2 regions of the Mesorhizobium sp. UC74_2 genome follow, and region 1 is predicted to be linked to the other one. Evidence: predicted binding sites of a transcription regulator. Region 1 holds the regulator's gene; the other holds the start of a gene.
What was found. Region 1 encodes HrcA, which represses chaperone genes, less so after heat shock. Its sites were predicted from a motif close to GTTAGCACTCNCNNNNNGNGAGTGCTAAC; they were not measured.
Positions count from the first base shown of each region.

Region 2: the regulator HrcA is predicted to act here: its motif matches at 1,781-1,809, upstream of groES (co-chaperone GroES).

Region 1 is NZ_CP170562.1:3,539,844-3,543,253, reverse strand. It holds gene ACFJIU_RS17300 (VOC family protein) at 1-376, opposite strand, end outside; gene rph (ribonuclease PH) at 383-1,099, opposite strand; gene hrcA (heat-inducible transcriptional repressor HrcA) at 1,234-2,319, shown strand; gene ACFJIU_RS17285 (hypothetical protein) at 2,351-2,545, shown strand; gene ACFJIU_RS17280 (PQQ-dependent sugar dehydrogenase) at 2,623-3,410, shown strand, end outside.
Region 2 is NZ_CP170562.1:1,965,934-1,969,343, forward strand. It holds gene groL (chaperonin GroEL) at 1-1,358, opposite strand, end outside; gene groES (co-chaperone GroES) at 1,422-1,718, opposite strand; gene ACFJIU_RS09490 (class I SAM-dependent methyltransferase) at 1,989-2,801, shown strand; gene ACFJIU_RS09495 (TetR/AcrR family transcriptional regulator) at 2,803-3,410, opposite strand, start outside.

The sequences.
Region 1 (3,410 bases):
GCGAATTGCCGGAGGGGTCGCGCAGATAAATGGAGCGGCCGCCCTGCGGCCATTCGAATTCGGCTTCGATGACCACGCCATGCGCCGTCAGATGGACTTTCCAGCGATCCAGTTCTTCGGCATTGGCCGAGAAACACAAATGTCCTTGCCCGGCCGTGCCATGCGGCGGAACCGGCAACCGGGCATCGGGTGTCGGCGGATGCCTTGTCGCCTCCGCGTTGAACAGCAGCAGTACGCCCTGTCCGCAGCGAAAGAACACATGCCGGCCAGCTACCTTGCCGATGCGCTCCAGGCCGATGATATCGGCATAGAACGCTTCCGCCGCCTCCAGGTCGATGACGTAGAGCGCGGATTCAAGGATGGCGGCAGGCTGCATCACGCCTCAGGCCACCGCCATCTGCTGCAACGACACCAGCCGGGAAATGCCCTTCTTGGCCAGCGCCATCAGCGCCGAGAACTGCTCTTCCGAGAAAGGCTCGCCTTCCGCCGTGCCCTGGATTTCGACGATACCGCCCTTGCCGGTCATGACGAAATTCGCATCGGTGCCGGCCGAGGAATCCTCAAGATAGTCGAGGTCGATGACCGGCTGGCCGTCATGGATGCCGCAGGAAATGGCAGCGACATGGTCCTTCAGAACCTTGTCCAGCTTCACCATCTGGCGTGCCTCCATCCAGCGAAGGCAGTCATAGAGCGCCACCCAGCCGCCGGTGATGGAAGCCGTGCGGGTGCCGCCATCGGCCTGGATGACGTCGCAGTCGACGGTGATCTGCACTTCGCCGAGCGCCTGCATGTCCACGACAGCGCGCAGGCTGCGGCCGATCAGGCGCTGGATTTCCAGCGTGCGGCCGCCTTGCTTGCCCGCGGAAGCCTCCCGGCGCATGCGGTCGCCGGTCGAACGCGGCAGCATGCCGTATTCGGCCGTCACCCAGCCCTTGCCGGAGTTGCGCATCCAGCCCGGTACCTTCTCCTCCAGGCTCGCCGTGCACAGCACATGCGTGTCGCCGAATTTCACCAGGCAGGAGCCTTCGGCGTGCTTGGAAACGCCGCGCTCGAAGGAGATCGCACGCATTTCATCTGGCTGGCGTTTGGAAGGGCGCATCAAAGCTCTTTCTTCTTGGTTTTGGAGTCGTGGCCGGCTTGTAGCCCCATGCAGGATCGGGCGCAAAGGAAAACGGGTCGCTTGCGTCGCCCCGGTTGCAATCTATATCCTTGGCCCTGGAGATCTTGTGCCCGATGACCAAACCCATCGTCGATCCGATCATGCAATCGCCGGCCTTCCAGCCGCTCGACATACGCTCGCGCGACATCTTCCGGCGCATCGTCGAATCCTATCTGAGGGATGGTGAGCCGGTTGGCTCACGCTCCTTGTCACGCATTCTGCCTTCGTCGCTGTCACCGGCAACGATCCGCAATGTGATGAGTGACCTGGAGCATCTCGGCCTGATCTACGCACCGCACATTTCCGCCGGACGGCTGCCGACCCAGCAGGGCCTGCGTTTCTTCGTCGATGCGTTCATGGAGTTCGGTGATCTCACCGACGACGAACGCCGTTCCATCGAGACGCAGGTGAAGGCTTCGGGCGAGGGCATGTCGCTCGAACATATGCTGACCGAGGCCAGCCAGATGCTGTCGGGCATGTCGCGTGGCGCCGGGCTGGTCCTGGCCGCAAAGGCCGAAGTGGCGCTGAAGCACATTGAATTCATCCAGCTGGAGCCGGGCAAGGCCCTGGCGGTGCTGGTTTCCCAGGGCGGCGATGTCGAAAACCGCGTCATCGACCTGCCGGCCGGCATCACGCTGTCGCAATTGCACGAGGCCTCGAATTTCCTCAACGCCCATATCCGTGGCCGCACGCTTGCCGAAGCGCGCGGAGAGATTTCCCGGCTGAAGGAAGAAACACGTACCGCGCTCGATGCGCTGTCGCAGGATCTGGTCGAGAAAGGTCTCGCAATCTGGGCCGGCACCGAGAGTGGCCTGCCGGCTCGCCTCATCGTGCGCGGACGCGCCAATCTGCTCGAGAATGTCACTGCCCAGGCAGACATCGAACTGCTCAAGCGTCTGTTCGAGGATATGGAGGCGCAGGACGGGCTGATCCAGTTGCTCGACCTCGCCGAACAGGGATCGGGCGTGCGTATCTTCATCGGCTCGGAAAACAAGCTGTTTTCGCTGTCGGGCTCGTCTTTGGTGGTCGCCCCTTATCGTGACAAGGATGCGCGCGTGGTCGGCGCCCTCGGTGTCATCGGTCCGACGCGTCTCAACTATGCCCGGATTGTGCCGATGGTGGACTATACGGCGCAGCTGATTTCGCGCATGCTGCGATAGCCGCTGAGATTGCCAGCCAGGAGGGAACACCATGGCGCTGGAAGAGATCAAAGCCCGGATCAGCCTGCTTCTGCAGGAGATGGTCAACCAGCCGGAAGACGAGCACGAGATCCAGGAACAGTTGCGCGAGAAGTTCTCGGAGCTGCGCGCGCTTGGCCTGCCGCTGCCCGCTGATCTTGTCGAACTGGAACGGCGGCTCGAAGCCGGTTTCGGTGCTGAAGCCTAGCACCTTTTCACGCTCAGTTGTGATGCGCCGATGCGTCTCCCGTCCTATCTTCCACTCGGTGGGCGAAGGAGGATGATGTGAAACGCGCCGTTGCAGCCTTGCTGGTTCCGTTCTTCGTTGCCCCTGTGCCTCTGGCTTTTGCCCAGCAATCCGAGGTCCTGAAAGGGGAGGCAGCCTTTGGCGGCTGGCGCGCCGACAAACCTGGCACCCAGCGCCTGCTGACACCGCAGGATCTGCCGAAACCCTATATTTCAGATTCCGCCTCGAACAGTCCCGGTGAGGTGCGGCGGCCAAAGAACGTGGAGCCGAAGCTGCCGGCCGGTTTTTCGGCCGAACTGATCGCTTCGGGCATCAGCAATCCGCGCGCCGTACGCGTCGCGCCGAACGGTGACATCTTCGTCGCCGACAGCCGCGCTGACCAGGTTCGGCTCTACCGGCCCGGCGATGGTGCCGGCAAGCCTGCCGAAGAAACCATCTACGCCAGGGGCTTGAGTTCACCCTATGGCATCGCCTTCCACCCGCTGGACGAGCCCCGTTGGGTCTATGTTGCCAACACCGACAGCATCGTGCGTTTTGCCTACAAGGCCGGCGACCTGAAGGCTTCTGGAAAGCCCGAAACCGTTGTCGCGGACATTCCCGACGGCGGTCACTGGACCCGCGACATCGCTTTTTCGCCAGACGGCAAGACGCTTTATCTGTCTGTGGGATCAGCCTCCAATGTTGCCGAAGAGCTTGGTGATCCTCCTGGTGGCCCCAAGGCGTGGGCCGCCAGCGAGCCGCTTGGGGCGGCGTGGGGGTATGAACGTGGCCGCGCGGCCGTCTTTGCCTTCGATCCGGACGGCAATAACCGCCGGACCGTTGCCAC
Region 2 (3,410 bases), 1.6 Mb from region 1:
ATCTGACGGATCGGAGCCTGAAGGGCGCGACGGACGATCGCGATGCCAGCAGCCTGGTCGGCGTTGATGCCGGCCGACTTGATGGCCTGGGTGGCGCGCAGCAGGGCGACGCCGCCGCCCGCAACGATGCCTTCTTCCACCGCAGCGCGGGTGGCGTTCAGGGCGTCGTCGACGCGGTCCTTCTTTTCCTTCACTTCCACTTCGGTCGCACCGCCGACGCGGATGACGGCAACGCCGCCAGCCAGCTTGGCGAGACGCTCCTGGAGCTTCTCACGGTCGTAGTCCGAGGTGGTCTCTTCGATCTGCTGCTTGATCTGGGCAACGCGGCCCTGGATCTCGGCCTTCTTGCCGGCGCCGTCGACGATCGTGGTGTTCTCCTTCTCGATACGCACCTTCTTGGCCCGGCCGAGCATGTTGAGCGTCACGCTTTCGAGCTTGATGCCGAGGTCTTCCGAGATGACCTGGCCACCGGTGAGGATGGCGATGTCTTCCAGCATGGCCTTGCGGCGATCGCCGAAGCCCGGAGCCTTGACGGCAGCGATCTTCAGGCCGCCACGCAGCTTGTTGACGACCAGCGTGGCCAGGGCCTCGCCTTCGACGTCTTCCGAGATGATGAGGAGCGGCTTGGAGGTCTGCACGACGGCCTCGAGAACCGGGAGCATGGCCTGAAGGTTGGACAGCTTCTTCTCGTGCAGGAGGATGTAGGCGTCCTCGAGCTCGGCGATCATCTTGTCCGGGTTGGTGATGAAGTACGGCGACAGGTAGCCGCGGTCGAACTGCATGCCTTCGACGACTTCCAGCTCGGTCTCGGCGGTCTTGGCTTCCTCAACGGTGATGACACCTTCGTTGCCGACCTTCTGCATCGCTTCGGCGATCATCTTGCCGACCGACTCGTCGCCGTTGGCCGAGATGGTGCCGACCTGCGCGACTTCCTCGGAGGTCTTGATCTTCTTCGAAGCCTTGCCGAGGGCGGCAACGACTTCAACCACGGCGAGGTCGATACCGCGCTTCAGGTCCATCGGGTTCATGCCGGCGGCAACCGACTTGGCGCCTTCCTGCACGATCGCCTGGGCGAGAACGGTCGCGGTCGTGGTGCCGTCGCCGGCGATGTCGTTGGTCTTCGAAGCGACTTCGCGGACCATCTGGGCGCCCATGTTCTCGAACTTGTCCTCAAGTTCGATTTCCTTGGCGACGGTGACGCCGTCCTTGGTGATGCGCGGAGCGCCGAACGACTTGTCGATGACGACGTTGCGGCCCTTCGGACCGAGGGTGACCTTCACCGCGTCGGCGAGGATGTTGACGCCGCGCAGCATGCGCTCGCGGGCATCACGGGAGAATTTTACTTCTTTAGCAGCCATTTTTTACTCCTGGGCTTAAGCGCCCGAAATCAAGATTGGATGGTGCGGATGAGACGCCGGTGATCAGCCGATGATGCCCATGATGTCGGATTCCTTCATGATCAGAAGGTCTTCGCCATTGAGCTTCACTTCGGTGCCCGACCACTTTCCGAACAGGACGCGGTCGCCGGCCTTGACATCCAGCGGAACCAGCTTGCCGGCCTCGTCACGAGCGCCCGAGCCGACGGCGATGACTTCGCCTTCCTGCGGCTTTTCCTTGGCGGTGTCGGGGATGATGATCCCGCCAGCCGTCTTTTCTTCGGATTCAACCCGGCGAACGACCACGCGGTCATGAAGCGGGCGGAACTTCGACTTTGCCATTTGATTTCCTCGGTGCGAAAGGTGAGAAAGAATTTCCTCCGTCCGGCCCTGCCGGACCTTCGGTTAGCACTCTCTGTGGGTGAGTGCTAACGTGGCGGTGAGATAATCCCGCCCATCATGAGAGTCAAGGTGCGGCGCGGCATCTGGCCGCATGAAATCGGTGTTTTGTCCCGGCTGCAGTCGTCCCTGCAGCATGCTCGCCGGCCACACCGATCCAGCATGAGCAAAATATGCTAATCTCACGCCATCCATGAACGGCGGGTGATGGCCATGCCTAATGCGGACCAGGTCTTCGCGGGCTCAATACCGGAAAACTATGATCGCCACATGGTGCCGTTGATTTTTGAGCCATATGCCGTGGATCTCGCACGACGCATTGTTTCCCTCTCGCCCGGCGCTGTTTTGGAAATCGCTGCTGGCACCGGAGCGGTCACCCGCGCGCTGGCGCCACAATTGTCTCCTGACGCCAGATATGTGGTGACCGATCTCAACCAGCCGATGCTGGACTACGCTGCCTCGAGGCAAGGGCCAGACAGCCGTGTCACCTGGCTGCAGGCAGACGCCCTGGCGTTGCCTTTCGCGGATGCCGCCTTCGATCTCGTTTGCTGTCAATTCGGGGCGATGTTCTTCCCAGACCGCGTCGCGGCCTATCGCGAGGCAAAACGCGTGCTGAGGCCCGGTGGGCATTTCCTGTTCAGCGTATGGGATCGCATCGAGGAGAATGTTCTTGCGAATGATGTGACGAACGCTCTCGCCCAAGTTTTTCCAGACGACCCACCGCGTTTCCTGGCACGCACGCCACACGGCTATCACGACAAGGAACAGATCCGCCGTGACGTGGAGCGCGCGGGGTTCTCTCGCGTCGAAATCGATACAAGGGCGGAGCAGAGCCGTGCATCCTCGCCGCTGCTTCCCGCCGTCGCCTATTGCAAGGGAACCGTGCTGCGCACGGAAATCGAGGCCAGGGATGCAGGAAAACTGGACGCTGCCACCGACCATGTCGCAAGGGTGATTGCGGAAAGGCATGGGCAGGGTGAGGTTGCCGCCAAGATCCAGGCCCACATCGTCGTGGCCACGGCCTGATCTAGTCGAAAAATGCGCGCAACTGGCCGTGAATGATCGATTTGTAATCGTCGATCGTGCGTTGTCCCTGCATTCCATCCTGTGTCAGCGCCAATCGCACGACGCCACCGGCGAGCTGGAAGAACAGGAACACCATGCGCCTGAATTCCTCCTGCCGCTGTGCTTTCAACAGATGGAAGACCTTGTCGCAGAAGATGTTCGCCTGGTGATGTGTTTCGGCGATGTCGAGATTCTGCAGTGCCTTGTCGGCCTGGATGGCATGCTGCAGATCCAGGATGGCGGGATCGCCAGCGACGCGTTCGTAGTAGTCGTCGAGCATCCTGTCTGAAGCCGCGATCATGCTTTCCAGCCCGTCGATGCCGGCAGCGATATCCCGCTGTCGCGTGCGCGTGACCTCCGAGAAGCGTTCGTAAAGCGTGGCCAGGATCGCCGATTTGTTCGGGAAATAGTGATAGACGGTGGCAATCGGGCCGCCCGCCAGCGCGCCGACTTCTTTCATGGTGACGGCGTCGATACCTTTTTCGCCGATCAGCCGCTTGGCGGTGGCCAGGATGGCATCGATGCGCTCGCGGCTGCGCTCCTGCTTCGGCCGGCGCCGCAACTGCGACC